3 regions of the Enterobacter sp. JH25 genome follow, and region 1 is predicted to be linked to each of the others. Evidence: predicted binding sites of a transcription regulator. Region 1 holds the regulator's gene; each other region holds the start of a gene.
What was found. The regulator PhoB, encoded in region 1, activates phosphate uptake and scavenging genes when phosphate is short. The targets are predictions, from matches to a motif close to CTGTCATAAAACTGNCNNAT.
Positions count from the first base shown of each region.

Region 1 (10,866 bases):
GGACAGGGTACGGGTATCGCGTACCGCATCGGCCTGCCAGGTATCAACCACCTCCAGCTCCAGCGCGTCGCTGGCTTTACGCTGAAGCAGATAGCGGCCATGCAGACGGTTGAGCTGCTGGTTGGCAAGCCACACCAGATTATCCAGCGTCAGCCCCTGGGCGAATTTACGGAATTTATCGCCGGTGCTGGAGCCTATCAGCGCATTGAGATAGCCCCAGTCGTCAGCCTGACGCGCCGCCTCCTCAATCTGCTGCATAAGCGCCTGCTGGTGCAGACGGTTATCGGCGTCCTGTTTGAGCTGCTGGCGGATCTCCCCCTGATGCGTGGTGTTTTCACGAAGCTGTTGCGCCAGCTGGTGTAACTGCGCCTGAAGGGTTGCGGCGTCGGTTTCCAGCCCCTCCGGGCGTTGTGCCTGATGCGCCTGAAGCTGCTGGTTTGCCTGTACGGAGAGCGCCGTGGCCTGCTGGAGCTGGTTCTCCAGCGTCTGCTTTTGTTGTTCAAGCTGGCGGATCGACGCTTCATTCAGCAGGGCGGAGAGAAATGCCTCCTGACTGGCAAAGCAGCTCGCGGTCAGCGCGGCGCTGAACTGAGCCTGCGACTGCTGAAGCCGTTCACGCTCAAGCGTCTCCTGCTGCTGTAGGGTGGCGAGCTGGCTTTGCAGCGACACGCATTCGTCATGGATGCCGCGCCAGTTCTCAGGGATAACCGCGTCGGCTTCTGCGTCATCAGAATCCGGCAGCGTCTCCAGGATGGGCATCAGGACGTTAATACGTTCCTGAATCGTACCGTGCTGGGCCTGTTTTTCCTGCCAGCGGGTATATTCAGCTTCGCGTGCGCTCAGCCAGGCGCTTTCGGCCCCTTCATCGGGCACGCTAAGCGACAGCGACTCTAGCGAGGCCGCCAGCGCCTGACGCGTCGCCGTCAGCTGCTGCTGGTACTGGCGCGCCTGATCTTCCTGTTCATTGAGCTGGTTTTGCAGCGTCAGACGCTGGCTAAGCTGATACAGATGGCGTTCATACTGCTCCTGTTCGCTCATCCAGGGGGCAATATCATCCTGAATATTCAGCGCTATGTTCAGGGAGGCGCAGACCTCCAGCCACTCTTTAGTGAGTGCTTGCTCTTCCTGAGAGAGGGCCTGTACTTCCTCTGTCTCGCGCTGGATCTGTTGGGTGAGCGCATTCACCTGCCCGAGCACCAGCAATCCTTCCTCTTTTAGCGCGGCAACCTCTTTCTCCAGCGCGTCGCGGCGGCGCTGATTGTCGGTCAGTTCAAGCGCCTGATACTGCACAACTGCCGGATGTTCGCTTGAACCGCAGAGCGGGCAAGGTTTACCCGCTTCGAGCTGTGCACGATAGTTCTCAAGATCCTTGATTGTCGCCTCACGCTCACAGAGCGCTTTCAGGTCGGCATAGTGCTGATTTTTCTCTTTGAACTGCTGACGCCGCAGGATCAGCGTTTCATTGAGCTTACCCTGCTCAGCCTGCGCTTTCTGAACGCTTTCCGCATTATGGCGCAGCCGTTTTTGCAGCGGCTGATAGCGAGCGTGAAGCGCAGTCAGACGCTGGCGGAGCGCCCGCGATTGTGCCTGTTGCTCCATTGCCGTCGCGAGATCCTCAGCCGTCAGCGTCAGCGTACTCTCCGGCATCTCAGTCAGTTTCTGACGAAGCTCAGCCATACGCGCTGACTGGGCCACAAGCTGATTTTTATCGCGACTCAGTTGCGTAAAATGCGCCCGCCAGCCGGCAATTTCCTGCCCCCACTGACGGAAACGATCGTGTTCGGTTAGCCACTGCGTCAGTACCGTGTGTTCTGTCTGCAACTGTTCACGGTTGCGCAGCGCACCGTTGCGAATACGCGAGCGCTGCGCCGCTCTGTCGAGTAAGCGAGTATTTACTTCAATAATTCGCGCTGTTGTCTGCGCCAGGCGGGTGGTCTGCTCCTGCTGATACTCCCACAGCGGACGTAGCTGGGCGGCGGGCTGTGCCAGCTGGAGCTTCGCCAGTTGCGGCGCGGCGTCCGTCAGAGCCTGTTGCGCCTGCTGCTGCGAAGCGGCTACGCGCTGCTGCTCACGTATCAGCTCGTCGTTACGCGTAAGCCACTGAAAATCTTTCTGTTGGCTCTGCTGCTGTGCCAGCAGGATTTTTTCTTCGTCAGTAAGTGCCTGCAAACTTTGCTGCAAGTGCTGCTGCTGTTCCTCGCTCAGCAGCACAACGCCTGCGGCCTGCGCTTCGCACATCTCCAGCGCGTTGCGTGCCGCTTTGTGTTTTTCAAAAACCATGGCGGAAATCTGGCCGTAAATTTCCGTGCCGGTCAGTTCTTCCAGCAGCTCTGCGCGATCGCTCGGTTTAGCATTCAGGAAGGCGGCAAACTGCCCCTGTGAGAGCAACATCGAGCGGGTAAAGCGACCATAGTCCAGCCCGGTGAGTGCGGCGGTTTGTTCCAGCTTATCCGTGACTTTATCGGCCAGAATTTTGCCGTCTTCGCAGCGGGCCAGCTCAACGCGCGGTGCCTGTAAGTTCCCGTCTGGCTGGTTGCGGGCGCGGTTCTGGCTCCAGAAAGCGCGATAAGCAACGCCTTTGACCTCAAATTCCACTTCAGCCAGGCATTCGGCGGTATCGCGCGTCATCAGGTCGTTTTGTGCCTGAGAGACCTTATTAAGACGCGGTGTTTCGTGGTAAAGCGCCAGGCAGATGGCATCCAGCAGCGTGGTTTTACCCGCGCCGGTTGCGCCGGTGATGGCAAACAGCCCATTGCTGGCGAAAGGCTCCGCGGTGAAATCGATTTTCCACTCACCCTTTAGCGAATTCAGATTTTTCAGACGCAGGCTCAGAATTTTCATGCGTTTTCGTCCTCGTCATTGAGGGAATGCAAGGTATGGGCAAACAGCTCGTTAAGCCTGGTGCGCCTGGCCTCGTCCACTTCTTCATGCGCAAGCCGCCGCGCGAACACCTCTTCAACCCGAAGTTCGCTAAGCGTTTCACGCTGGGCGTTCAGCAGAATTTTCTCGCGCTGCTCGCGGCTGCGACGTACCAGCAGCACCTCTACGGGAAGGTCTTCCGTCAGCGTCTGAATTTTACGCTGCATATCGTACAGGTAGTCATCGGTGGTGATTTCGATATCGAGCCAGACGGGGGGATTAAGCGCTGCGCCGCGCCACTGCTCAAGCTGAGCGGTAATGGCGGCCAGATCGCCTTTCAGCACCGCCAGCGGCTGGGTGACCGGCACCTCAAGCGTCTCAACGGCGCTAAGTTTGCCTTCGGTGAAGCTCACCAGATGCACGGATTTGGCTTTGCCCGTTTCGTCAAAACTGAGGGAAATGGGCGAGCCGCAATAGCGAATATGCTCGCATCCCCCGACGATCTGGGCCCGGTGAATATGCCCGAGGGCAATGTAGTCGGCGGGGGGAAAGTTTTGCGCTGGAAACGCGTCCAGCGTACCGATATAAATCTCGCGCACCGCGTCACTCTTACTGGCCCCGACGGTGGTGAGGTGCCCGGTGGCAACGATAGGAATGGCCTGTTCGCCGCGCAGGGCGCAGGCTTCCGTATGCTGCTGGTGATAATAGCGGGTGATGGCCTGCAACAGATGCTGCTGTTTTTCGCTCCCGGACAGGCCTGCCTGGCTTTGCACGATATCGCGCGGGCGTAAAAACGGAATTGGGCATAGCACTGCGCCCGGCGTGCCGTCACGTTTTTTCAGGATCTGCGGCGCGTGTCCGGCGCTGGCCACCACGGTGGTATTGAGGAACGCCAGAATATCGCGGGATTCATTCAGCGTCGCCACCGAGTCATGGTTTCCGGCGACAATCACCAGGTGACAACCGGTTTGCTGGAGGTTGACCACAAAACGGTTGTACAGCTCACGCGCATAGCTCGGCGGCGATCCGGTATCAAAAATGTCGCCCGCCACAATAATTGCGTCCACCTCGTGAGCCTGAGCCGTCTCCAGCAGCCAGTTCAGGAACGCTTCATGTTCCGCGGCGCGGCTTTTGCTGTAAAAATTTTGACCCAGGTGCCAGTCTGAGGTGTGAAGTATGCGCATAAGAGATCCGTGGCAATAATAAGAAAGCAGGATTATAAACGTTCGGGGAACGGAAAATAACCGCTGTAATAAAACAACAGTTTGCTATTTATCGTGGTAATGTTTTTCATAAATCTGTCATAAATCTGACGCATAATGACGCCGCATTACAGACTTGTAACTTAAATACGATAAGACAGGGCAAAGTATGGCGAGACGTATTCTGGTCGTAGAAGATGAAGCTCCGATCCGTGAAATGGTGTGCTTCGTGCTTGAACAAAATGGCTTCCAGCCGGTTGAAGCGGAAGATTATGACAGCGCGGTGAACCAGCTGAATGAACCCTGGCCCGATCTGATCCTGCTGGACTGGATGCTGCCTGGCGGTTCCGGATTGCAGTTTATCAAGCATATCAAACGCGAGGCGATGACCCGCGATATCCCGGTGGTGATGCTGACGGCGCGCGGTGAGGAAGAGGATCGCGTGCGCGGTCTGGAAACCGGCGCGGACGATTACATCACCAAACCGTTCTCCCCGAAAGAGCTGGTGGCGCGTATCAAAGCCGTGATGCGCCGTATTTCACCGATGGCGGTGGAAGAGGTGATTGAGATGCAGGGCCTGAGCCTGGATCCTACCTCACACCGGGTCATGACCGGTGAAAATCCCCTCGATATGGGCCCCACCGAATTTAAACTCCTGCACTTCTTTATGACACACCCGGAGCGCGTTTACAGCCGCGAACAGTTGCTGAATAACGTCTGGGGAACTAACGTCTATGTCGAAGACCGAACGGTTGACGTCCATATTCGCCGCCTGCGTAAAGCACTGGAACTGAGCGGCCACGATCGCATGGTACAGACGGTCCGCGGCACGGGTTATCGCTTCTCGACCCGTTTCTGAACAATGACAGGAGTGTGACGCGTGCTGGAACGTCTGTCATGGAAAAGGCTCGTCTTTGAACTGATCTTATGCTGTATTCCGGCCCTCATTCTGGGGGCTATTTTTGGCTATCTGCCGTGGTTTTTACTGGTGGCCGTGACGGGGTTGCTCGTCTGGCATTTCTGGAATTTACTGCGTCTTTCCTGGTGGCTGTGGGTCGACAGAAGTATGACACCCCCGCCGGGAAGCGGGAGCTGGGAACCGCTACTCTACGGCCTGCACCAGATGCAGATGCGTAATAAAAAGCGCCGTCGTGAGCTGGGAAGCCTGATAAAACGCTTTCGCAGCGGCGCGGAGTCGCTGCCGGACGCAGTGATCCTGACGACGGAAGAAGGGACCATCTTCTGGTGCAATGGCCTCGCACAGCAGCTGTTGGGCCTGCGCTGGCCGGATGATAACGGTCAGAACATCCTCAACCTTCTGCGCTATCCCGAGTTCACGCTGTATCTGAAAACGCGTGATTTTAGTCGTCCGCACAATTTGAAGCTCAATAACGGTCGCCATCTTGAAATTCGCGTGATGCCCTACAGCGATCGGCAGTGGCTGATGGTGGCGCGGGATGTCACCCAGATGCATCAGCTTGAGGGCGCAAGACGTAACTTCTTTGCCAACGTCAGCCACGAGCTGCGTACGCCGTTGACGGTGCTTCAGGGCTATCTGGAGATGATGCAGGAGCAAACGCTTGAGGGGGCGCCGCGTGAGAAAGCGCTGCATACCATGCGGGAACAGACGTTCCGCATGGAAGGGCTGGTCAAACAGCTACTAACGCTTTCAAAAATTGAGGCTGCCCCGTCGCTGGCGCTAAACGACATCATTGATGTGCCGATGATGCTGCGAGTGGTGGAGCGCGAAGCCCAAACGCTGAGCCATAATCAACACACCCTGAGTTTTGATGTTGATAACACGCTGAAAGTGCTCGGCAGTGAAGATGAGCTGCGAAGCGCTATCTCAAACCTGGTCTATAACGCCGTGAATCATACCCCGACAGGGACGCATATCGCGGTGCGGTGGCAGCATACTCCGGCAGGGGCTGAGTTTAGCGTCGAGGACAACGGGCCGGGGATTGGGCCTGAACACCTCCCGCGTCTCACCGAACGGTTCTACCGGGTGGATAAGGCGCGCTCGCGGCAGACCGGCGGGAGCGGACTGGGGCTGGCAATTGTGAAGCATGCCGTCAGCCACCACGAAAGCCGGCTCAATATCGAAAGCACCCTGGGTAAGGGCACGCGCTTTAGCTTCGCGATCCCGGAACGATTAATTGCCAAAAAAAGTGCCTGACAGCGTGTGTGTCAGGCTACCTTTCCACGGGCCAGCGATTGCTGGCCCGTTTGCTTTGCAGTCAAGCGAAACGCGAGTGAATATTATACGGCTGGTGCTTTTTTGTTCGCATGATTAGCCATGAGTTTTTCTTATACATGGCATATTATTTTGGTCTTAATTTTCATGCTGGCATATTGTTCTGGTTTTACGATCCCTTCTTGCCTTTAAACGTTATAAGCGTTTAAATTGCCCCCCATATACTGTCAGACCGACTGTATTTGCGTGGTAAATCGAAAAACTATTCTTCGCCACGCCTGGACGGGAGCATATCCCGCTGAAATTGAGCAAATTTTCCGCTGTATCGTCCCGTCAGGGATGGCGAAAATCTCAACGTATTCAACACCACATCCACAGGCAGTAAGGTTTTATGACCCATCACTTGAAATCGCGTGACATTATCGCGCTGGGCTTTATGACATTTGCGCTGTTCGTTGGCGCAGGTAACATCATTTTTCCTCCAATGGTTGGCTTACAGGCGGGTGAACACGTCTGGACGGCTGCGTTTGGCTTCCTGCTTACTGCCGTGGGCCTGCCGGTACTGACCGTTATCGCGCTGGCGAAAGTCGGTGGCGGTGTGGACAGCCTCAGCACCCCGATTGGCAAAGTGGCTGGCGTTCTGCTGGCAACCGTCTGCTATCTGGCTGTTGGCCCGCTGTTCGCAACCCCGCGTACGGCGACCGTCTCCTTTGAAGTGGGTATTGCCCCGCTGACCGGTGACGGCGCGATGCCGCTGTTTATTTACAGCCTCATTTACTTCGCCATCGTTATTCTGGTTTCTCTCTATCCCGGCAAACTGCTGGATACTGTGGGTAACTTCCTGGCACCGCTGAAAATTGTGGCGCTGATTGTGCTGGCGGTTGCGGCCATCGTCTGGCCTGCGGGGCCCATCAGCTCCGCGATGGACGCTTACCAGAACGCGGCGTTCTCAAACGGTTTCGTGAACGGCTATCTGACGATGGATACGCTTGGCGCGATGGTGTTTGGTATCGTTATCGTTAACGCCGCGCGTTCCCGCGGTGTGACCGAAGCGCGTCTGCTGACTCGCTACACCATCTGGGCTGGCCTGATGGCCGGTGTCGGCCTGACGCTGCTGTATCTGGCGCTGTTCCGCCTGGGTTCAGATAGCGCAACGCTGGTCGATCAGAGCGCAAACGGCGCGGCGATCCTGCATGCTTACGTGCAGCACACCTTTGGTGGTGCAGGCAGCATGCTGCTGGCGGCGCTGATTTTCCTGGCCTGTCTGGTGACGGCGGTGGGTCTGACCTGCGCCTGCGCGGAGTTCTTCGCTCAGTATCTGCCGCTTTCTTACCGCACGCTGGTGTTTATCCTCGGCATCTTCTCCATGGCGGTGTCAAACCTCGGTCTGAGCCACCTGATTCAGGTCTCAATTCCGGTGCTGACGGCGATCTATCCGCCATGTATCGTGCTGGTAGTGCTGAGCTTCACCCGTCCGTGGTGGCATAACTCCACGCGAATTATTGCGCCAGCCATGTTTATCAGCCTGATTTTTGGTATCCTTGACGGGATCAAAGCATCAGCATTTGCAGAAATCCTGCCAGCCTGGACACAGCGTCTGCCGCTGTCCGAGCAGGGCCTGGCCTGGCTGATGCCTTCCGTTGTAGCGCTGGTTCTGGCGATTATCTGGGACCGTGCGGCAGGGCGTCAGGTGACATCCAACGCCCATTAATCAACGGCAACAAATTGTTTAACCACGGGGCTTAAGGCCCCGTGGTTTTTTGTTTTTTTCGTGTTGAATGGCAAGATTTTAATGGAAAGCACTAACAAACTTAAACGTGGATTGAGCACCCGCCACATCCGCTTTATGGCGCTGGGCTCGGCTATCGGTACCGGTCTTTTTTATGGCTCGGCAGATGCCATCAAAATGGCCGGTCCAAGCGTTCTGCTGGCCTACATCATCGGCGGCGTGGCGGCGTATATCATCATGCGCGCCCTTGGCGAAATGTCGGTTCACAACCCCTCTGCCAGTTCCTTCTCCCGCTACGCGCAGGAAAATTTAGGCCCGCTGGCCGGGTTTATCACCGGCTGGACCTACTGCTTCGAAATCCTGATTGTTGCCATTGCCGATGTGACGGCGTTTGGTATCTATATGGGGGTCTGGTTCCCCGCCGTGCCGCACTGGATCTGGGTGCTGAGCGTGGTGCTGATTATCTGCGCCGTTAACCTGATGAGCGTGAAGGTGTTTGGCGAGCTGGAGTTCTGGTTCTCCTTCTTCAAGGTCGCGACCATTATCATCATGATCCTCGCCGGTTTCGGCATTATCATCTGGGGTATCGGCAACGGTGGACAGCCAACCGGCATTCACAACCTGTGGAGCAACGGCGGCTTCTTTAGCAACGGCTGGCTCGGGATGGTCATGTCGCTGCAGATGGTCATGTTCGCCTATGGCGGAATCGAGATTATCGGCATCACCGCCGGGGAAGCGAAAGATCCGGAGAAGTCTATTCCGCGCGCCATCAACTCGGTACCGATGCGCATCCTGGTGTTCTACGTGGGCACGCTGTTTGTGATTATGTCCATCTACCCGTGGAACCAGGTGGGCACCAACGGCAGCCCGTTTGTCCTGACTTTCCAGCATATGGGCATTGCGTTTGCCGCCAGCATTCTCAACTTTGTGGTGCTGACCGCCTCGCTGTCGGCCATCAACAGTGACGTGTTCGGCGTGGGCCGTATGCTGCACGGCATGGCGGAGCAGGGCAGTGCGCCGAAGGTGTTTGCCAAAACGTCGCGTCGCGGTACCCCGTGGGTAACGGTGCTGGTCATGACCGTGGCGCTGCTGTTCTCGGTCTACCTGAACTACATTATGCCAGAGAACGTCTTCCTGGTGATTGCGTCGCTGGCGACCTTTGCGACGGTGTGGGTGTGGATCATGATCCTGCTGTCGCAGATTGCGTTCCGTCGCCGCCTGTCGCCAGAAGAGGCCAAAGCGCTGAAGTTTAAAGTGCCGGGCGGCGTGCCAACGACCATTGTCGGTCTCATCTTCCTGGTCTTCATCATTGGCCTGATTGGTTATCACCCGGATACCCGTATTTCCCTGTACGTGGGCTTCGCGTGGATCGTCCTGCTGCTGGTGGGCTGGATGTTTAAATGTCGCCGCGATCGTCAGCTGGCGGAAGCACAGTAACATTCTTTTCCCCTCTCCCCGTGGGAGAGGGTTAGGGTGAGGGCATCAGGCCGCACTGATGCCTCCTCCCCCGTCCTCCTCCCCCAATAAATCCCATCATGGTGAGCTATCCTTAACAACCCTGTGGCAAGGTGACGTCAATTTCATCAAAGGGGATTCGTGATGTTAAACGCCTGGCACCTTCCGGTTGCCCCATTTGTTAAGCAAAACAAAGACAACCTTGTGATTACGCTCTGGCTGGCAGGGGAAAATCAGCCTGAACGTGTGACCCTGCGCGCCGAAGTGGATAACGAAGAGACGTCGCTGAAAATGCACAAGGTGCGCAGCCAGCCTCAGCCGGGTATTACGGCATGGCGGGCAAATATCGATTTGCGCAGCGGGCAGCCGCGCCGCCGTTACAGCTTCAAGCTGCTGTGGAACAACCGTCAGCTGTGGTTTACCCCGCAGGGCTTCAGCCGTTTCCCTCCGGCCCGGCTGGAGCAGTTTGCCGTGGATCACCCGGATAACGGCCCGCAGTGGGTTAACGATCAGGTCTTTTACCAGATTTTCCCGGACCGCTTTGCGCGCAGTGAAAAGCGCACCGCCGACCAGGACAAGGTTTATTACCATCATGCGGTCGGTCACGACATCATTCTGAAAAAATGGGACGAGCCGCTGACCGCCCAGGCGGGGGGATCGACCTTTTACGGCGGCGATCTCGACGGTATCAGCGAAAAACTGCCGTACCTGAAAAAGCTCGGCGTGACGGCGCTGTACCTGAACCCGGTGTTTAAAGCGCCAAGCGTTCACAAATACGATACGCAGGACTACCGCCACGTTGACGAGCAGTTTGGCGGTGACGAGGCGCTGCTGCGGCTGCGCCACAACACGCAAAAAGAAGGTATGCGCCTGATCCTTGATGGCGTGTTCAATCACAGCGGTGATTCTCATGCGTGGTTCGACCGCCACAATCAGTCGATGGGCGGCGCATGCCATAATCCGGATTCCCCCCAGCGTGACTGGTACAGTTTTGACGAGAATGGCCGCGCCCTGGACTGGCTGGGCTACCCGAGTCTGCCGAAGCTCGATTTCCAGTCGTCAACGCTTGTGAATGAAATCTACGGCGGCGAAGACAGCATCGTGCGCCACTGGCTGAAAGCGCCGTGGAATATGGACGGCTGGCGGCTGGACGTGGTGCATATGCTGGGGGAAGCAGGCGGGGCGCGGAATAACCTTCAGCATGTCGCCGCCATTACCCGGTCGGCAAAAGCGGCCCGGTCGGAAGCATTCGTCTTCGGGGAGCACTTTGGCGACGCGCGTCAGTGGTTGCAGGCAGATGCAGAAGACGCGTCGATGAATTATCGCGGCTTCACCTTCCCGCTGTGGGGGTTCCTCGCTAACACCGATATCTCTTACGATCCGCAGCATATTGACGCCGAAACCTGCATGACGTGGATGGAGAACTA
Region 1 covers NZ_CP091319.1:969,065-979,930, forward strand. The annotation lists gene sbcC (exonuclease subunit SbcC) at 1-2,841, opposite strand, end outside; gene sbcD (exonuclease subunit SbcD) at 2,838-4,043, opposite strand; gene phoB (phosphate response regulator transcription factor PhoB) at 4,231-4,920, shown strand; gene phoR (phosphate regulon sensor histidine kinase PhoR) at 4,942-6,237, shown strand; gene brnQ (branched-chain amino acid transporter carrier protein BrnQ) at 6,647-7,966, shown strand; gene proY (proline-specific permease ProY) at 8,048-9,421, shown strand; gene malZ (maltodextrin glucosidase) at 9,584-10,866, shown strand, end outside.

Region 2 (10,866 bases), 1.7 Mb from region 1:
AACAGTTCGCTAAACGCAAATCCGAAGTGGGTGATGAGCTGCGCTCCGGAAAGCTGGATCTTTTCTACGATCTGTACAACTTATCGCAAAAGCGCCGTTTTGAGCGTTATCAATACGCGCTGAAAGTGCTGGAACGTCCGATGGACTTCACCGGCAACGACACCTTTAATCTGGACCGCAGCAAAGCGCCATGGCCGAAAGATGAGGCTGAACTGAATGCGCTGTGGGACGGAAAAGTCAAATATGACGAACTGAGCCTCAAGCTCACAGGCAAAGACGAGAAAGAGATCCGTGAGACGTTAAACCGTCGCTACAAATTCGCAATTCGTCGTCTGGCGCAGACCAACAGTGAAGATGTTTTCTCGCTGGCGATGACCGCGTTTGCGCACGAAATTGATCCGCACACTAATTATCTCTCTCCACGTAACACCGAACAGTTCAATACCGAAATGAGCCTGTCTCTGGAAGGTATCGGTGCTGTGCTTCAGATGGATGATGACTACACCGTTATCAACTCCATGGTGGCCGGTGGCCCTGCGTCGAAAAGCAAAGCGATCAGCGTAGGCGACCGTATTGTCGGTGTAGGTCAAACCGGAAAGAGCATGGTGGACGTGATTGGCTGGCGACTTGATGACGTAGTTGCGTTGATCAAAGGGCCGAAGGGCAGCAAAGTTCGCCTGGAGATCCTGCCTGCCGGAAAGGGGACCAAAACCCGTATCGTTACTCTGACCCGTGAGCGTATCCGTCTGGAAGATCGCGCGGTGAAAATGTCGGTGAAAACCGTGGGTAAAGAGAAGGTTGGCGTTCTGGATATCCCTGGCTTCTACGTTGGCCTGACCGATGATGTAAAAGTGCAGCTCCAGAAGCTTGAAAAGCAGAATGTCAGCAGTGTGATCATCGACCTGCGCAGCAACGGCGGCGGGGCATTGACCGAGGCCGTCTCGCTCTCAGGGCTGTTTATCCCGTCTGGCCCGGTGGTTCAGGTGCGCGATAACAACGGTAAAGTGCGTGAAGATGCCGATACCGATGGCGTGGTCTACTATAAGGGTCCGCTGGTGGTGCTGGTCGATCGCTTCAGCGCCTCTGCATCGGAAATCTTCGCTGCTGCCATGCAGGATTACGGCCGGGCGTTAATCGTCGGCGAACCGACGTTTGGCAAGGGCACCGTTCAGCAGTACCGCTCTCTGAACCGTATTTACGACCAGATGCTGCGTCCTGAATGGCCGGCGCTGGGCTCAGTACAGTACACCATTCAGAAGTTTTACCGTGTTAACGGCGGCAGTACGCAGCGCAAAGGCGTGACGCCGGACATCATGATGCCGACAGGTACCGAAGAGACGGAAACGGGCGAGAAGTTTGAAGATAACGCGCTGCCGTGGGATAGCATTGATGCCGCGACATTCGTGAAATCGGGTGATATGAAACAGTTCGGTCCGGAACTGCTGAAAAATCACAACGACCGCATCGGGAAGGATCCGGAATTCCAGTACATCATGAAGGACATCGCGCGTTTCAACGCTCTGAAAGCGAAACGGAACATTGTCTCTCTGAACTACGCCCAGCGTGAGAAAGAGAATAATGAAGATGACGCGACACGTCTGGCGCGTATCAACGATCGCTTCAAACGTGAAGGCAAGCCTCTGCTCAAAAAACTGGACGATCTGCCTAAGGATTACCAGGAGCCCGATCCGTATCTGGACGAGACGGTGCATATCGCGCTTGATCTCGCGAAGCTGGAAAAAGAGAAACCTGCCGTACAACCTGCTCCGACAAAATAATCCCCCAACAGGCACAAGAAATTGTGCCTGTTTCTTTTTGTTCCTCATCCTTCCGTCAGGCAGATTTCCAATTGTGTAAAGTTGTGTCTTTCTGGTGACTTACGCCGTCTGGATGCTTGAAAATAGCCGCAATACCCATACGATGTGGGTAATCGCATAGTGCGTTTTGTTAAACTGAGGTTAAAAGAATATTATGATGCGAATCGCGCTCTTCCTGCTCACCAACCTGGCGGTGATGGTGGTATTCGGGCTGGTGCTAAGCCTGACGGGAATTCAGTCGAGCAGCGTTCAGGGTCTGTTGATTATGGCGCTGCTGTTTGGTTTCGGCGGCTCTTTCATTTCACTGCTGATGTCGAAGTGGATGGCACTGAAATCCGTGGGCGGTGAAGTTATTGAGCGGCCGCGTAACGATATGGAACAGTGGTTGATGAGCACGGTTGCTCAGCAGTCAAAGCAGGCGGGCATAGCCATGCCGCAGGTGGCGATCTACCACGCGCCGGATATCAACGCGTTTGCTACCGGTGCGCGTCGTGACGCGTCCCTGGTGGCCGTCAGTACCGGTCTGCTGCAAAACATGAGCCGTGACGAAGCGGAAGCGGTTATTGCTCACGAGATCAGCCACATCGCTAACGGCGATATGGTCACCATGACCTTGATCCAGGGCGTGGTGAACACCTTCGTTATCTTTATTTCCCGTATTCTGGCGCAGATTGCTGCCGGATTTATGGGTGGCAACCGTGATGAGGGTGAAGAGAGCAACGGTAACCCGCTGATCTATTTTGCTGTTTCAATGGTGCTGGAGCTGGTGTTCGGTATCCTGGCAAGCATCATTACCATGTGGTTCTCCCGTCATCGTGAGTTCCACGCGGATGCCGGTTCTGCGAAACTGGTGGGTCGTGAGAAGATGATTGCTGCGCTGCAACGTCTGAAAACCAGCTACGAGCCGCAGGAAGCAAACAGCATGATGGCCTTCTGCATCAATGGTAAATCAAAGTCGCTGAGCGAGCTGTTTATGTCACACCCGCCGCTGGATAAACGTATTGAAGCGCTGCGAAGCGGCGAATACCTGAAGTAATCCCGCCGGATGAAAAAAACCGGGCAGGAGACAATCTCCGCCCGGTTTTTTTATGCCTGCGCCTTTGGCTGGGTCACACGAAGGCCGCTAATGATAGCCGCGAGGGTCGCCAGTGTCCCTGCGGTAATCAGCGCAACGTGTGTCGCATTTTGCCCGGCAAGGTTAAACATCAACGCCACCATTGCGGCCCCGGTGCTTTGCCCTAACAGTCTTGCCGTACCCAGCATCCCGCTGGCACCACCGCTGCGATGACGTGGGGCAGAGGTGATAATTGTGTGGTTGTTAGGTGACTGGAACAGACCAAAACCTGCCCCGCACAGGATCATGCGCCAGATAATATCCAGATCCCCCGGCGAGGAGGGCAGGAGCGACAGCGCAAACAGTCCTGCTGCCATGACGATCAGCCCGATAGCCCCCAGCAGTCCGGCATGAACGCGCTCAATAAGGTACCCGGCCAGCGGGGCCATCACCATGGTTGCCAAAGGCCAGGGCGTGAGCAGCAAGCCTGTTTCCACTTCCGAACGGCCAAGCACGCTCTGCAAAAAGAATGGCAGCGCAACCAGCGCCAGCATCTGGGCGCAGAACGAGCAAATGGAGGTACAAATTGATAGTGAAAACAGCGGAATACGCAGCAAATCAACCGGCAGTAACGGCACGGGCAGCGCCAGCTGGCGTCGTACAAAGAAAAAGCCGATGATAAGCAGGGCAACGATTTCTGCAGCAATGAGCGACAAAGACTGTCCCTGCGCAAATCCGCTCAGCGCAGTAATCAGCAGGCCAAAGGTCAGCGCGTTCATCACAGCGCTGGGCAGGTCAAAACGTGGCATGGTGTTTTTCGGACCATTTTCCGGAAGATAGCGCAGGGCGAAGAAGATCGCCACAATGCCCAGCGGCACGTTAATGGCAAACAGCCACTGCCACGAGGCAACGGACAGAATGGCGGCGGCAATCGTCGGCCCGGCGGCGGACGACACGGCCACAATAAAGGAGTTAATGCCCATGCCGCGCCCCAGATGGCGATGAGGATAGATAAGCCGTATCAGGGCCGTGTTCACGCTCATTAGCGCCGCACCGCCAAAACCCTGTGCGATACGCGCAAGCGTAAGGGTGTGCAGTGAATCGGAAAGGGCACAGAAGAGCGAGGTGAGAGTAAAGACCACCAGCCCGCACTGATAAACCCGGCGATAACCAAACATATCGCCCAGGAAAGAGAGTGACAAAAGGGAAATCACAATCGCTATCTGGTACGCGTTCACAATCCAGATGGAGCTTGCCGGAGAAGCATTAAGGTCTTTGGCAATGGTAGGAAGAGCCACATTGGCAATCGCACCGTCAAGGACAGCCATCGAAATGCCGATGACAATAGTGGCAATTGCCCCGTACCGCTGTGGTAAGGGCAGGCCATCAGAAACGTTTTTTTGCATGGGAAAAGAATGACTCAGTGTGAAATTATTTTCAGAGTAACTATTTTAGCATCGTTATTTCGGTTTTATGTCGCAGATTTGTAACGAAGTAAACCCAGATAGATTGCAGCGCGCATCACACGAATTTATAATAAAAACCGGTTCTGATTTTTATAAAACACTCTCCATGAGGTGATAAATGGCAATCGCAGATTTGGATAAGCAGCCAGATTCTGTTTCTTCCGTGCTGAAGGTGTTTGGCATCTTGCAGGCGCTCGGAGAAGAGCGTGAAATTGGTATTACAGAGTTGTCGCAGCGTGTGATGATGTCGAAAAGCACCGTTTATCGCTTTTTGCAGACGATGAAATCATTGGGTTATGTCGCGCAGGAAGGAGAATCAGAAAAATATTCTCTGACCCTGAAACTGTTTGAATTGGGCGCCCGCGCCTTGCAGAACGTGGATCTGATCCGCAGCGCTGACATTCAGATGCGTGAACTTTCGCGGTTGACGAAAGAGACAATTCACCTCGGCGCACTGGATGAAGACAGCATCGTTTACATCCACAAAATTGACTCCATGTACAACCTGCGCATGTATTCACGCATCGGTCGTCGTAACCCGCTGTACAGTACCGCAATTGGTAAAGTCCTGCTGGCCTGGCGCGATCGTGAAGAGGTTAAGCAAATCCTTGACGGTGTGGAATACAAACGCAGCACCGATCGCACGATTACCAGTACGGATGAACTGCTGAGCGTGCTGGATAAAGTGCGTGAGCAGGGTTATGGGGAAGATAACGAAGAGCAGGAAGAAGGGTTGCGCTGCATCGGTGTGCCGGTGTTTGACCGCTTCGGCGTTGTCATTGCGGGACTGAGCATCTCTTTCCCAACGCTGCGTTTCTCCGAAGAGCGTCTTCATGAGTATGTGGCAATTCTGCATACCGCAGCGCGCAAAATTTCAGAGCAGATGGGCTATAACGAATACCCGTTCTGATCAATGCCTCCAATAAAAACGCCGCACTCTTGCGGCGTTTTTGTAAGCGAAATTTAGCTCTGATTAGCCGTTATCAACCACAACAGATGATTTACGCAGCACAGGACAGTTGGTTAACCCGATGATCCCGCTGTCGGAATGGATGTACTGAGCCGTGCTTACCCCCTGGGCAGTGAGATATTTACACTGAATACCCAAACCCGCGGCATTCTCTTTGCTTCCCATTAATACGCCATACCCACTTAACAGCAGGCCGATCCACACAAGTGCCAGTACAATTATCGTACGAACGAGTAAACGCATCGATGCCTCTTTTTTCTTTGTTGTCATGGAGTAAGCGTAACGGGTTTACGCAGTGAAACAAGTGCACGATTCCGAAAAGCGTCTGTTGAAGGTACAGTTAGCCCCTGTTTAAGATAGCCGTGATAACCTGGCTACATCAGGTCATAAGACGGAGTGTGGAGTGAAAAAAATACGCTGGGTAATTCTGATTATAGTGCTGATAGCATGCGTGGTGCTGTGGACGCAGACTATCAATGTGATGTGCGATCAGGATGTACAGTTCTTTAGCGGCATTTGTTCAATCAATAAGTTTATCCCCTGGTAGTGGCTATTTTTGCACTGAGCGATTTCCTTACGTGGCTGCAGTGGTAAAATGACTGTTTTTACTGAGGTGGTGAAATGGGTGAGTTAATGAATTCGGGGCTGCTGAGCATTGCATCCTTGGTAATGTCTTTAGTGGTGCTGGTCGTTGGACTGGTGCTGTGGTTCTTCGTTAATCGCGCCAGCTCCCGCACAAACGAGCAGATTGAGCTGCTGGAAGCATTGCTCGATCAGCAGAAACGGCAGACTGCGTTGCTGCGTCGTCTGTGCGAAGCCAACGAGCCGGAGGAGAAAGCGGTGCCGAAGGAAGCTGATGTTCAAAAACAAGACGAGGAAGAGTTCATTCGCCTGGTGGCCGAACGATAGTCTGCCCGGAACGGGGAGGTGGCCTGACGTACGGCGTAAATCTCCTCCCTTATCAAATGTAACCCATAACATCCCAACATATAATTAAGCAGCAGTTAACTACTGTTTCAGTATACTGAAAACTGGCGAATATTTATCCTTAAACAAGTCATACCGTTTCGTTGAATAAATTGTGAGCTTTAACTTTCCCGAAGTGTTTTATTTTTATCGAAACGTTTTGCTTGCCTTGTTTTGAGGCAGAGTCATAAAAATTTCATTATTTTGGTGCAGAATAACGCTTATTAAATGGTGGATTTTAATACAGTTAGCAAAATGTATTTAACATCGTTTATTCACTGTCACCCTCTGGTGCATTGCGATGTTTTCAGCATAACTTTTCACAAAATGTTCTAACTCAGTCATTCCTTTAAAGAAAATCAGGGATTGGGATGGACGCTTTGAAATGATTGAGCTATGTTTAAAAAGTCTTTGATTACAGGGCGCGCCAGCGCACCCTGTGGGCGGTGAGGTCAGGTGGCGCTTCATTTGACAATTCGCATAACTGTGCAGATTGTTATGGAGTAACGCCTGAATTTGTGCGGCGGATCGAGACACGTTTAAAAATGGCTTGCCATATTAAACGTTGTGTGTGATAACACGTTTTGGGTCAAACGAGGTACAGTTCTGTTTATGTGTGGCATTTTCAGTAAAGAAGTCCTGAGTAAACACGTTGTCGTTGAATACCGCTTCTCTGCCGAACCTTATATTAGTGCCTCAAGCAGTAATGTCTCAGTTTTATCTATGTTAAAGCCTGCGGGCTAAGAAAACACTCTAAGGAATTTTGCAAATGGCAAAGATTAAAGGTCAAGTTAAGTGGTTCAACGAGTCTAAAGGTTTTGGTTTCATTACTCCTGCTGACGGCAGCAAAGACGTGTTCGTACACTTCTCTGCAATCCAGGGTAACGGCTTCAAAACTCTGGCTGAAGGCCAGAACGTTGAGTTCGAAATTCAGGACGGCCAGAAAGGCCCAGCTGCGGTTAACGTAACTGCTATCTGATCGAATCACTGCTGACTGAAGCGCTTAGCGCTTCGATCTCAGACATAAGCCTCGCCGATGCGGGGCTTTTTTATTCACTTATTTTTCAAAATGTTACGTATTCCTCCTCTGTTATTATCTTGTTGCAAACCCGCGAGATTATTAGCATTGTTTTCCCGCCTTATTATCCCTTTTTCCCGTTAAATCAGGGCGTTGATTAACAGCCCTGGGGTTAAAGTGAAAAAAAAGACAATAACGGCCAACGGAAACTTTACACCGGCACGTTTTGCACTTCTGTGTCTCGCCATCTTTTGTAGCCTTGCTTTTCTGTTAGGCCGCGTGGCATGGCTACAAATTATCAAACCGGATAATCTGGTGAAGCAGGAGGATATGCGTTCCCTGCGCGAAGTGGCGATAGACGCCCCGCGTGGGATGATTGTTGACCGTGAAGGGCGTCCCCTTGCGGTAAGCGTACCTGTCCAGGCCGTCTGGGCCGATTCCAAAACTGTGCTTGATAAAGGGGGGATCGGCTTTGATTCGCGCTGGCAGGCCCTGGCAAATGCTTTACACCTTTCTCTGAGCACGCTCGCATCGCGAATAAACAGCAATCCGCACGGGCGATTCATTTATCTAGCTCGTCAGGTTGATCCCTCCCAGGCAAAGTGGATTGATAAGCTGCGTCTCCCCGGTATCAACCTACGCGATGAGTCCCGTCGCTTTTATCCTGCCGGACACGTGGCGGCAAACCTGATTGGCTTCACTAATATTGATGGTCAGGGTATTGAGGGCGTCGAGAAAAGCTTTAACACGCAGCTCACCGGGAAGGCAGGCGTGCGGCTGGTCAGGAAAGATCGATTCGGGCATGTGGTTGAGAACCTCACGGAGGTGGCGCCCGTACCGGCACATAATATCCAGCTTAGTATCGATGAACGCCTGCAAACTATCACCGAAGACGCGCTGGATAATGCCGTGGCGTGGAATAAAGCCGAGTCAGGCGCGTCGGTGCTGATTAATATCCAGACGGGCGAAATTCTGGCGATGGCGAGCTTCCCTGACTTCAACCCCAACAATCGGGAAGGGGCAACACTGGATGACTTTCGTAATCGCGCGATCAGCGACACCTTTGAACCGGGTTCGACCGTTAAGCCTCTGGTGCTGATGACGGCGCTACAGCAGGGGCTGGTGCAGCCTGACAGCGTGATAGACACGCATCCCTACACCATTGATGGTCATCGTATTCGCGATGTGGGTTACTACCCCGAGCTGACCATGACCGGGATCCTGCAAAAATCCAGCGACACGGGCGTATCCCGTCTTTCTCTCGCGATGCCCGTGCAAAGGTTACTTGATACCTATAAAAACTTTGGTTTTGGCGAGAGTACCGGGCTTGGCTTAACGGGAGAAAGCTCAGGTTTACTGCCGCAGCGAAAATTCTGGAGTCAGTTAGACAGGGCGACCTTTGCCTTTGGGTATGGCCTGATGGTTACCCCCCTTCAACTGGCGCATGTGTATGCCACCATCGGTAGCTATGGCATTGAACGGCCTCTGTCCATCACCCGTATCGATCCCCCCGTGATTGGCAAACGGGTGATGCCCGGGGAGATTGTTCACGAGGTGGAACACATGATGGAGAGCGTCGCGTTACCCGGCGGTGGCGGGATCAAAGCGGCGGTGCGTAACTATCGTGTGGCGATTAAAACCGGGACGGCCAAAAAAATCGATGAACACGGTAAGTATGTGAATAAATACGTCGCCTACACAGCAGGCGTTGCACCCGCCAGCGATCCCCGTTTTGCACTGGTGGTGGTGATCAACGATCCGAAAAACGGAGCCTACTACGGCGGGGCCGTTTCCGCGCCCGTGTTCAGCGAAATTATGGGTAACGTCTTGCGCCTGGAAAACGTGAAGCCAGACGGGCTGCCGGCAGATTCTGACCATCTGATCGTGATGCGTCACCCAGCCGTTTATAACCCTGGCGAATAGCGGTACACTTCGCCTTTTGGTTTTCGCCCTGGAGCTGTCATGTCTTTCAGTTGTCCCCTTTGCCACGCGCCGCTGACGCGCGCGGAGAAAACGTTTATCTGTCCACTGGGACATCAGTTTGACCGGGCTAAAGAGGGCTATGTCAATCTTCTGCCAGTACAGCACAAGCGCTCCCGGGATCCGGGTGACAGCGCGGAGATGATGCAGGCGCGCCGGGCGTTTCTTGATGCCGGGCACTATCAACCGCTCAGGGATGCCGTTGTCGACTTACTCCGTCAATATCTGACAGAAGGCGCATCCGCCATGTTGGATATCGGCTGCGGCGAGGGCTACTACACCGCCACGTTTGCTGACGTCGCGGCTGGGAAGGGCGCCGAAACTTACGGGCTGGACGTGTCGAAAGTGGCTATCCGTGCAGCAGCAAAACGCTACTCAGCGGTAACGTTCTGCGTGGCCTCCAGCCACCGCCTGCCGTTTGAGGAAGCGAGTATGGACGCCGTAGTACGTATCTATGCCCCGTGCAAGGCAGAGGAGCTGGCGCGCGTCGTTAAGCCCGGCGGGTGGGTTATCACCGTTACGCCGGGACCGCGTCATCTGCTGGAGCTAAAAGGGCTGATCTATGATGAAGTTCACCTGCATGCGCCGCACTCTGAACAGCTGGCGGGCTTCGCGTTAAAGCAGACGCAGTCAGTGGCGTATGAGATGACGTTGCAGGGAAGTGAAGCGGTGGCGTTACTGCAAATGACGCCGTTTGCGTGGCGGGCAAAACCAGAGGTGTGGGAAACGCTGGCAGCACAGACAGAATTTCGCTGCCAGACGGATTTCAGCATCCATTGCTGGCAGCGCGAAGATTAACCCGCGAAGTGTGCCCAGAGTATTTGGGCACCAATTCCGATCAACACGATACCGCCCAGAATTTCGGCGCGTTTGCCTAACAGCGGGCCAATGAACCGCCCCACCATCATCCCCAGCGTTGACATAATCAGCGTGGCGCAGCCAATCGCCAGCGCGGTGGCGATAATATTGACCTGCAAAAACGCCAGACCGACACCGACGGCCATTGCGTCCAGGCTGGTTGCGATAGCGGTTGTCACCAGAAGCCAGAAGCCGTGGCGTTGCAGCGGCGCATCATCTTCATCGCTGTTGCCACGAAAACCTTCAATTACCATGCGTCCGCCGAGGAACACCAGCAGCACGAAGGCGATCCAGTGGTTCCACTCCAGCACAAACTGGCTGGCGAGCATCCCCAGACCCCAGCCTATAAGCGGCGTCAGCGTTTCGATTGCGCCAAAGATGAGACCGGTGCGCAGGGCTTCGGAAAATTTAGGTTTATGGAGAGTGGCACCTTTACCGATAGAGGCGGCAAATGCGTCCATGGACATGCCAAAAGCCAGAAGGATCGTAGCGGAGATATTCATAAGTGCGTCCAGACCGGGGATATCCATATGACACATCACTGCCCCCAGTAAACAGCAGTTGATGTATCTATGGTCTCGCCTGATCGCTTTTGGCACAGTAAGTGTGCTGAATACGATCCGTACGCGCCACGTTTTGCAACGAGTATGTTGACACGTACATTTCCCGCAGGCAGGAAATCGGCTACTCCCCAACGACGGGCGCAACCTTAACATATTTTGAGAATATAAAACAAC
Region 2 covers NZ_CP091319.1:2,666,583-2,677,448, reverse strand. The annotation lists gene prc (carboxy terminal-processing peptidase) at 1-1,778, shown strand, start outside; gene htpX (protease HtpX) at 1,972-2,853, shown strand; gene L2Y28_RS12855 (MFS transporter) at 2,904-4,277, opposite strand; gene kdgR (DNA-binding transcriptional regulator KdgR) at 4,456-5,247, shown strand; gene L2Y28_RS12845 (YobH family protein) at 5,311-5,550, opposite strand; gene mgrB (PhoP/PhoQ regulator MgrB) at 5,711-5,854, shown strand; gene L2Y28_RS12835 (YebO family protein) at 5,929-6,216, shown strand; partial or broken gene L2Y28_RS12830 (DUF2627 domain-containing protein) at 6,886-7,030, shown strand; gene cspE (transcription antiterminator/RNA stability regulator CspE) at 7,043-7,252, shown strand; gene ftsI (peptidoglycan glycosyltransferase FtsI) at 7,469-9,214, shown strand; gene rlmA (23S rRNA (guanine(745)-N(1))-methyltransferase) at 9,254-10,069, shown strand; gene mntP (manganese efflux pump MntP) at 10,066-10,632, opposite strand.
Region 2: kdgR (DNA-binding transcriptional regulator KdgR) is a predicted target of PhoB. The motif match lies at 4,345-4,364, and genes of this name have one in related genera.

Region 3 (10,866 bases), 990 kb from region 1:
CGAAGCGTGGAACCTTGAGACGTTTCTGCGCTACCCGCATATCAGCATCTTCTGGGAGCGCAGCGATACCTGGGCGCTTGATGAAGTGCTAAAAGAGATGGGCCGGGAGCGCAACGTCGCCATGAGCCTGCCCGGCTTTGAACAGTCGATGTTTATGGCGGCTCAGCCGGACCACAACTACATTGCCACTGCGCCCTACTACTGTCATCACTACAATCAACTCCACCAGCGTAATCTGGTCTGCCTTCCCATTCCCATCGATGAGGCGCAGGCAGAAAAGCTGACCGTACCCTTCACGCTAATCTGGCATAAGCGGAACAGCCATAATCCGAAAATTATCTGGCTGCGCGAAACTATAAAAGCCCTGTATACCGCGCCAGGTCAGGTTTTTGCCTAAGATAATGTAAAGTTCGGTCCTCAGGCTTCTCTTATTTCTATTTACTGATTAAAACAGAAGCTGAGTTAAGCGATAATCATGTAACCGTTTAACCGACTACGACCATTATCAGGGAGCGAAAAATGGCTACGCACTTTGCACGAGGAACATTAACGGAAGGGCATCTCGTATCGGCCAGAATTTCTTCAGCCTGTCACAGTGAGGCGCTCAAACTACCTGAACACCGCAGGACGCGGTTTTTAGCTTCCAGAGCGCTCCTCGCAGAACTGCTTTTTATGCTGTACGGCACCAGCGAATTACCGGACATACTCACCCAGCCAGAAGGTCGCCCGGTTTTTGCGGACCCGGCACTCCCCCATTTTTCCATTGCGTATACCGGCAACATTGTTGGCGTCGCGCTGACGACTGAAGGTGATTGCGGCCTGGATATGGAGCTGCAACGCATCACGCGCAGCTTCCATGGTGCTAACGCGCTCGATGAATACCCGCTCTCCAGCAATGAAAAGCTGTGGATACGTAACCAGAACGATCCCGTTGAAGCCAGAGCGCAGCTCATCACCCTTCGCCAGAGCATCCGTAAACTGAGCGGCGCGGCATCAGACGACGCCAGCCAGTTGCAACTGCTTCCCGGCTCCGGACGCCTGCGCGCGACAAAAGCCTCGCTGGTAGAGGCGCTCAGCGACGCTGAGGACGTACTGATCTGGTCCGTTGCGGTGAGCCCCGCCATCGAACGGCTGAAAATCTGGGAGTTTGACAGTATTCGCGGTTGGCGTAGTCTTCCGGATGTACCTGAGCGCGCCAACGAGCCCGCCGCGCGCCTGATGCGATTAACCAGTTTACCGGCAGAAAAAGCATACACCCATAGCTGATCCGTCCAGGGTCATCATGATGAAACAGGAGTAATCATGTCTGATACGTTGAAAGTTGTTACGTTACTGGGAAGCCTGCGCAAAGGTTCGTTTAACGGGATGGTAGCGCGCACGCTGCCACAGCTGGCGCCTGCGGGAATGGAGATCAGCGCCCTGCCTTCTATTGGCGACATCCCGCTTTATGATGCTGACGTTCAGCAGGAAGAAGGGTTCCCGCACAGCGTGGAGGCGATAGCCGAGCAGATCCGTCAGGCTGATGGTGTAGTGATTGTAACGCCAGAATATAACTACTCGGTTCCGGGGGGTCTGAAGAACGCGATTGACTGGTTATCCCGTTTACCGGAGCAGCCGCTGTCAGGCAAACCGGTGCTGATCCAGACCAGCTCAATGGGCGCCATCGGCGGTGCGCGCTGCCAGTATCACCTGCGACAGATCCTGGTGTTCCTGGATGCGATGGTGATGAACAAGCCGGAATTTATGGGCGGCGTGATTCAGAACAAAGTCGACCCGCAGACGGGTGAAGTGGTGGATCAGAGTACGCGTGACCATCTCTCTGGTCAGCTGACTGCGTTTGGGGATTATATTAAGCGGGTTAAAACCTGATAAAAAAGCCCGGTGGCGCTAGCGCTTACCGGGCCTACACTCGTCAGTAGGTCAGGTAAGCGAAGCGCCACCTGACACCACAAACCGCACCTTAGTGCGCGTCAATAAACACAATCTTGAGCACAAACAGCAGCGCCACAATCATCACGCACGGGCTGAGTTCGCGGAAACGGCCGGTACCGATCTTCATCACACAGTACGAGATAAAGCCCAGCGCGATACCTTCGGTGATCGAGAAGCTGAACGGCATCATCACCGCGGTAATAAACGCCGGAACGGCTTCCGTCAGATCTTCCCACTTCACGCGCGCCAGGCTCGAGGTCATCAGCACGCCGACGTAGATCAGCGCGCCAGCTGCCGCGTACGGTGGCACCATCCCCGCCAGCGGAGAGAGGAAGATCACCAGCAGGAACAGCAGACCCACGACTACCGCCGTCAGGCCAGTACGGCCGCCCACGGACACGCCGGAAGAGGATTCAATGTAAGCGGTAACAGACGAGGTGCCGATGAAAGAACCCGCAACGGACGAGATGCTATCCACATACAGCGCCTGCTTCATGCGCGGGAATTTGCCTTTCTCGTCCGCCAGACCCGCTTTGTCCGTCACGCCAATCAGCGTACCGGAGGAGTCAAACAGGTTGACCAGCATGAAGGAGAAAATCACTCCGGCCAGACCCAGGTTCAGCGAGCCCGCCAGATCAACGTGACCAATCACGGTAGAAACGCTCGGTGGCGCAGAGACAATACCGCTGTAATGCACGTCACCCAGCATCCAGCCCAGCAGCGTGGTCACGATGATAGAGACCAGCACCGCAGCGTGGATGTTACGCGACGCCAGGATCGCGATAATAAAGAAGCCCAGCACGCCCAGCAGCACGCTGTGAGAGGTCAGGTTACCAATGCTCACCAGCGTTTCCGGGTTCGCCACGATTACGCCAGCGTTTTTCAGCCCCATCATGCCGATAAACAGACCGATACCGCTGGTGATGCCCACGCGCAGGCTCACGGGAATGTTCGCAATCATCCAGTAGCGCACACGGAAGATGGTCAGCAGCAGCAGGCCGACCGCGCCCCAGAAAATAGCGCCCATCCCGACCTGCCACGGCAGGCCCATCGCCTGAACCACCACGAACGCAAAGAACGCATTCAGACCCATTGCCGGGGCCAGCGCCACGGGCAGATTAGCGAAAACGCCCATCAGGATGCTGCCAAGGGCCGCGATCAGACAGGTGGTAACAAAGACGGCGCTGGTGTCCATGCCAGCCACGCCCAGAATTTGCGGGTTAACGAAAACGATATAGACCATCGTCAGGAAGGTAGTAAAACCGGCGATCACTTCGGTGCGTGCCGTTGTGCCGTGCTCGCGCAGTTTGAACACGCGCTCAAGCAGCCCCTGACCAGATGTCTGGGTAGTGTGTTGTTGACTCATCATCAATTTCCGAACAAGGAGGGAAAATTCGTCGCTATCCTATACCAAAATGCGACAATAGTGGCGGTTACGGGATACTTTTTTCATTGATTTTGCTTATACGGCAACGATTGCGTCTCGTTAAACTGTCGTACGTAAACGTTAAACTTGTTAAAAGGGAAAGGCATGTCCGGAATTGAAGCGGTATTTTTCGACTGTGACGGTACGCTGGTCGACAGTGAGGTCATTTGTTCCCGCGCGTATGTCGCCATGTTCCAGGAATTTGGCATTACGCTCGATCTCGAAGAGGTGTTTAAACGCTTTAAGGGCGTGAAGCTGTACGAGATCATCGACATCATTAACGAAGAGCACGGGGTGGATCTGGCGAAAGCGGATCTGGAACCGGTGTACCGCGCCGAGGTCGCACGCCTCTTCGACGCCGAGCTGGAAGTTATCGCCGGCGCTAACGCGCTGCTGGATGCGATGACGGTGCCGATCTGCGTGGTCTCTAACGGCCCGGTCAGCAAAATGCAGCACTCACTCGGCAAGCTGGACATGTTGCACCACTTCCCGGAAAAACTGTTCAGCGGCTACGATATCCAGCGCTGGAAGCCGGATCCGGCATTGATGTTCCACGCGGCGAAGGCGATGAACGTCAACGTGGAGAACTGCATCCTGGTGGATGACTCGTCTGCGGGCGCGCAGTCGGGGATTGATGCGGGGATGGAGGTGTTTTACTTCTGCGCCGATCCGCACAACAAGCCGATCGATCATCCAAAAGTGACGACCTTTACAGACCTGGCGCAGCTGCCGGAATTGTGGAAGGCGCGCGGGTGGGATATTACTCGCTGAAAAAACAAAGCCGGATGGCGCTAACGCTTATCCGGCCTACAAGGATCGTAGGGCGGGTAAGCAATAGCGCCACCCGCCACACACATCACTCTTTCGGATCTTTACCCGCCAGCAGCTTGTCCAGCTCGTCGCCGCCCACGTGACGGAAATCCTGTCCCTTCACGAAGTAGAAGATGTATTCGCAAATGTTCTGGCAGCGGTCGCCAATACGCTCAATTGAGCGCGCGCAGAACAGCGCGGTCAGCACGCTTGGAATGGTACGGGAATCTTCCATCATGTAGGTCATTAGCTGACGCACTATGCCTTCGTATTCCTGGTCAACTTTCTTATCTTCACGGTAGATACGGACCGCTTCGTCCAGATCCATGCGCGCGAAAGCGTCCAGCACATCGTGCAGCATCTGCACGGTGTGGCGACCGAGAGACTCCAGGCTCACCAGCAGCGGCTGGTGCTGCTGGGAGAATTTCTCCAGCGCGGTGCGGCAGATTTTATCCGCCACGTCACCAATACGCTCCAGCTCGGCGATAGTTTTGATGATCGCCATTACCAGACGCAGGTCGCTCGCGGTTGGCTGACGCTTGGCAATGATGCGCACGCACGCTTCGTCGATGGCGACTTCCATCATATTGACGTTGTGATCGCCTTCGATAACGCGCTTCGCCAGCTCGCTGTCCTGGTTGTGCATTGCCGTAATCGCATCAGAAAGCTGCTGCTCGACCATGCCGCCCATGGTCATCACCTGGGTGCGAATGCTTTCCAGCTCTGCGTTAAACTGGCCGGAAATGTGTTTATTAAGATTGAGGTTGTCCATGGTTTCTCCACATGCACTAAGGCAAATCAACCGTAGCGGCCAGTAATATAATCTTCGGTTTGTTTCTTCGCAGGACGGGTGAACAGCGCGTCCGTATCGCTGAACTCAATCAACTCGCCCAGGTACATAAACGCCGTGTGGTCAGAACAACGGGCAGCCTGCTGCATGTTGTGAGTGACGATCACCACGGTGTAATCCTGCTTCAGCTCGGTGATCAGCTCTTCGATACGCCCGGTTGAGATCGGGTCAAGGGCTGAGCACGGCTCATCCAGCAGCAAGACTTCCGGGCGAATGGCGATACCGCGCGCAATGCACAGACGCTGCTGCTGACCACCGGAGAGAGAGTACCCGCTCTGGTGAAGTTTATCTTTGGTTTCGTTCCATAATGCGGCCTTGGTCAATGCCCACTGCACGCGCTCGTCCATATCCGCACGGGAGAGCTTCTCAAACAGACGCACACCAAAGGCGATGTTGTCATAGATCGACATCGGGAACGGCGTGGGTTTCTGGAACACCATCCCCACTTTCGCACGCAGCAGGGCGATATCCTGGGTATTGGTCAGGATGTTGTCACCGTCCAGCAGAATTTCACCTTCTGCGCGCTGCTCCGGATAGAGCGAATACATTTTGTTAAAGGTGCGCAGCAGCGTGGATTTACCACAGCCAGACGGACCGATAAATGCCGTGACCTGGTTCTTCGCGATATCCAGGTTGATATTCTTCAGGGCATGGAATTTGCCGTAGTAGAAGTTCAAATCACGAACCTGAATCTTACCCGGGGCAGTATCAACCATACTCATTGACTCATTTCCTCATTCGGCGCCGCGATGTGCCGCGCCGTAAAAATTTAACCGTGTTTCTGCTTCGCGAAAATGACGCGCGCCAGAATGTTCAGCAACAGTACGCAAAGGGTGATGATCAGCACCCCGGCCCAGGCCAGCTGCTGCCATTCCGCGAATGGGCTCATCGCAAATTTAAAGATCGTCACCGGCAGGTTGGCGATCGGCTGCATCATGTCCGTACTCCAGAACTGGTTGGAGAGGGCGGTAAACAGCAGCGGTGCGGTTTCACCGGCGATACGGGCGATAGCCAGCAGGATACCGGTCATGATCCCCGAGACGGACGCTTTCAGGGTGATCGCCGAAATCATTTTCCATTTCGGCGTGCCCAGCGCGTAAGCCGCTTCACGCAGGCTGTCCGGCACCAGTTTCAGCATGTTTTCAGTGGTACGAATAACGATAGGCACCTGCAACAGCGCCAGCGCAATCACACCCGCCCAGCCGGAGAAGTGTTCCATTTGCGCCACCACGATGGTGTAAACAAACAGACCTACCACAATCGACGGGGCAGAAAGCAGAATGTCGTTAATAAAGCGGATGACTTCAGCGATCCAGGACTTGCGGCCATACTCCGCCAGATAGATACCCGCCATGATGCCCAACGGCGTACCGAAAACGGTCGCCCACAGGATCAGCAGGCCGCTGCCCGCCAGGGCGTTTGCCAGACCACCACCCGCCGTGTTTGGCGGCGGCGTCATCTCGGTGAACAGCGCCAGGGACATTCCATCAATACCACGGGTGATGGTGGACATCAGGATCCAGATCAGCCAGAACAGGCCGAACGCCATCGTGGCCATGGAAAGCGTCAGCGCAATGCGGTTTTTAATCCGGCGCTTTGACTGCATTTTACGACGAGATTCCGCAAGCTGAGCGGTGTTTTGCATGTCGAGAGTCGCCATTAGCGTGCCCCCTCGTTTTTAGCCAGACGCATAATCATCAGCTTGGAGATAGCCAGCACAATAAAGGTAATAACAAACAGGATCAGGCCTAGTTCCATCAGCGCTGCGACGTGCAGCCCGGATTCCGCTTCGGCAAATTCGTTCGCCAGCGCAGAGGTAATACTGTTCCCCGGCATGTAGAGCGACACGCTGTCGAGCTGGTAGGTGTTGCCGATGATAAAGGTCACCGCCATGGTTTCACCCAGCGCGCGGCCTAAGCCCAGCATGATGCCGCCGATCACCCCATTTTTGGTGAACGGAAGGACGATGCGCCAGATAACCTCCCAGGTGGTGCAGCCGATGCCGTAGGCCGACTCTTTCATCATCACCGGGGTTTGTTCGAAGACATCGCGCATGACCGCCGCAATGTACGGAATAATCATGATGGCGAGGATCACGCCAGCCGCCAGAATACCGATACCGAATGCCGGGCCAGAGAACAGGGCCCCCACAAACGGAACGGCGGAGAGAACATTACCCACCGGCTCCTGGAAGTACGTCGCAAACAGCGGAGCAAAGATAAACAGGCCCCACATGCCGTAAACGATACTTGGGATGGCCGCCAGCAGTTCAATGGCGATACCCAGCGGACGTCGCAGCCAGCCCGGCGCCAGCTCCGTCAGAAACAGGGCAATACCGAAGCTTACCGGCACTGCAATCAGCAGAGCGATAAAAGAGGTCACCAGCGTGCCGTAAATCGGCACCAGCGCACCGTAAATATCGTTCGGCGCATCCCACTCTTTGGTCCACAGGAAGGCGAAACCAAATTTTTGAATGCTCGGCCAGGAGGAGAAAATGAGGGACACGATAATGCCGCCCAGCAGCAATAGCACAATCAGCGCAGCCAGTTTCACCAGCGCGCTGAAAATCATGTCACCTTTTTTACCCGGAGGGTTAAATGCAGGCTTGGTTGCAGCCATAAATTACTCTTCTTTATGAGACGTCTTACGAATATGCCCGGTGGCGCTGGCGCTTACCGGGCCTACAGGATGAACCGTAGGGCGGGATCGCTGCGCGCCACCCGCCATCTTCGTCAAAAATATCCTGTTAGTACAGCGCTTTACCGCTGCTGTCTTTCACGTTGGTTTTCCATGCAGCACGGATCTGCTCAACCACGCTGTCTGGCAGGCTGGCGTAATCCAGGTCATTCGCCTGTTTGCCGCCGTTTTTGTATGCCCAGTCGAAGAACTTCAGCACTTCAGCACCCTGCTCAGGCTTCTTCTGCTCTTTGTGGACCAGAATGAAGGTGGTAGACGTGATAGGCCATGCATCGTCGCCTTTCTGGTTGGTCAGGTCCTGAGCGAAGGATTTGCTCCAGTCAGCGCCTTTTGCGGCGTTAGCGAAGTTCTCTTCGGTCGGGCTAACCGGTTTGCCGTCAGCAGAAACCAGTTTGGTGTAAGCCAGGTTGTTCTGCTTCGCGTAAGCGTACTCTACATAGCCGATAGAGCCAGGCAGACGCTGTACGAAGGCAGCGATACCGTCGTTGCCTTTACCGCCCAGACCGGTTGGCCAGTTAACGGTAGAGCCGGAACCGACTTTAGATTTCCACTCTTCGTTCACTTTCGCCAGGTAGCTGGTGAACACGAAAGAGGTACCAGAGCCGTCAGCACGACGAACCACCGCGATATTCTGCGAAGGCAGCTTAACGCCCGGGTTCAGTTTCGTGATGGCTTCGTCATCCCATTTTTTGATTTTGCCCAGATAGATATCACCCAGGGTTTTGCCGTCCAGCACCAGCTCGCCTGATTTCAGGCCAGGAATGTTAACAGCCAGCACAACGCCGCCGATCACGGTCGGGAACTGGAACAGGCCTTCCTGATTCAGTTTCTCATCAGACAGCGGAGCGTCGGATGCGCCGAAATCAACGGTATTCGCGGTAATTTGTTTTACGCCACCGGAGGAGCCGATACCCTGATAGTTGACCTTGTTACCGGTCTCTTTCTGGTAGGTATCCGCCCATTTGGCATACACCGGCGCAGGGAAGGTTGCACCAGCGCCAGTCAGGCTTGCTGCTGCGAAAGCAGAGAAAGCGCTCAGAGATAAGGTCGCGGCGACAACAGTTGCGACAGTGGTACGCATAACTTTCATAATGTCTCCTGCAAGGATTTCGTAAATCATTGTTTAAGTGGCTACGATGAGCAAAATAGGACAAACAGGTGACAGATAAATGTACGAAATATGACAGTTTTATGACAAAGAAAATTTCACTTAAAATTAAGCAAAAATCCATAAATAAATCATAAACTTAATGATTATTATGACAGCTTGTTTTCAGTAATATTTTCTTTATGTGACACTGATAAAATAGCTGAAAATGACGGATTGTCATAAAAAAAGGCTCCACCGGATGGCGGAGCCTGGAAGGATTATTCTACGGTAACGGACTTCGCCAGATTTCGCGGCTGGTCAACGTCGGTGCCTTTGATCAGCGCGACGTGGTAAGCCAGCAGTTGCAGCGGTACGGTGTAGAAGATCGGCGCAATCACCTCTTCCACATGCGGCATCTCGATGATGTGCATGTTGTCGCTGCTGGCAAAACCGGCATCTTTATCCGCAAAGACGTACAGTACACCACCACGGGCGCGCACCTCTTCGATGTTAGATTTCAGTTTTTCCAGCAGTTCGTTGTTCGGTGCCACCACGATAACCGGCATATCCGCGTCGATCAGCGCCAGCGGACCGTGTTTCAGCTCGCCTGCCGCGTAGGCTTCCGCGTGGATGTAGGAGATCTCTTTCAGCTTCAGCGCGCCTTCCAGCGCGATAGGGTACTGATCGCCACGACCCAGGAACAGAGCGTGGTGCTTATCAGAGAAATCTTCAGCCAGCGCCTCAATGCGTTTGTCCTGAGACAGCATCTGCTCGATACGGCTCGGCAGCGCCTGGAGACCGTGAACGATATCATGCTCAACGGAAGCATCTTCGCCTTTCAGGCGCGCCAGCTTCGCCACCAGCATCAGCAGAACGGTCAACTGAGTGGTAAACGCTTTGGTGGAGGCGACGCCGATTTCGGTGCCCGCTTTAGTCATCAGCGCCAGATCGGATTCACGCACCAGCGAGGAGCCCGGTACGTTACAGATGGCCAGCGAACCCAGGTAACCCAACTCTTTAGACAGACGCAGCGCCGCCAGGGTATCGGCCGTTTCTCCAGACTGGGAAAGAGTGATCATCAGGCTGTTACGGCGCACAGCGGATTTACGATAGCGGAACTCAGATGCGATTTCGACGTCACACGGCACGCCCGCCAGGGATTCAAACCAGTAGCGAGAGACCATACCGGAGTTGTAAGAGGTACCGCAGGCCACGATCTGAATGTGCTCGACTTTGCTCAGCATTTCGTTGGCATTGGCGCCCAGCTCGCTCAGATCCACTTCACCATGGCTGATGCGCCCGGTCAGGGTGTTTTTAATGGCGTTTGGCTGTTCGTAGATCTCTTTCTGCATGTAGTGACGATAAGCACCTTTGTCGCCCGCGTCGTATTGCAGGTTTGATTCGATTTCCTGGCGCTTAACCTGCTCGCCTTTCGTGTCGAATACGGTCACGCTGCGACGTGTCACCTCGGCAATGTCGCCCTCTTCCAGGAAGATAAAGCGACGGGTAACCGGCAGCAGCGCCAGCTGGTCGGAAGCGATAAAGTTTTCACCCATGCCAAGACCAATCACCATCGGACTACCGGAACGCGCGGCCAGCAGCGTGGACGGGTCGCGGGAATCCATGATCACCGTACCGTAAGCACCACGCAGCTGAGGGATAGCGCGCAGCACCGCATCACGCAGTGTACCGCCCTTTGCCAGCTCCCAGTGCACCAGGTGAGCAATCACTTCGGTGTCGGTTTCAGAGACGAAGGTATAGCCGCGCGCTTTCAGTTCTTCACGCAGCGGTTCGTGGTTTTCGATAATGCCGTTATGCACGACCACGATGTGTTCAGACACATGCGGGTGTGCGTTGCCTTCAGATGGCTCACCGTGGGTCGCCCAGCGGGTATGCGCAATACCGGTGCCACCGTGCAGCGGATGTTCCTCCGCCGCCTGGGCCAGCATCTGCACTTTACCGAGACGACGCAGACGGGTCATATGACCTTCTGCATCGACGACAGCCAGACCGGCTGAGTCATAACCACGGTATTCCAGACGACGTAAACCTTCGAGAAGG
Region 3 covers NZ_CP091319.1:4,697,447-4,708,312, reverse strand. The annotation lists gene yidZ (HTH-type transcriptional regulator YidZ) at 1-397, shown strand, start outside; gene L2Y28_RS22560 (4'-phosphopantetheinyl transferase superfamily protein) at 520-1,266, shown strand; gene L2Y28_RS22555 (NADPH-dependent FMN reductase) at 1,303-1,869, shown strand; gene adeP (adenine permease AdeP) at 1,961-3,298, opposite strand; gene yieH (6-phosphogluconate phosphatase) at 3,464-4,129, shown strand; gene phoU (phosphate signaling complex protein PhoU) at 4,215-4,940, opposite strand; gene pstB (phosphate ABC transporter ATP-binding protein PstB) at 4,967-5,740, opposite strand; gene pstA (phosphate ABC transporter permease PstA) at 5,788-6,678, opposite strand; gene pstC (phosphate ABC transporter permease PstC) at 6,678-7,637, opposite strand; gene pstS (phosphate ABC transporter substrate-binding protein PstS) at 7,765-8,805, opposite strand; gene glmS (glutamine--fructose-6-phosphate transaminase (isomerizing)) at 9,084-10,866, opposite strand, start outside.
Region 3: pstS (phosphate ABC transporter substrate-binding protein PstS) is a predicted target of PhoB. The motif match lies at 8,894-8,913, and genes of this name have one in related genera.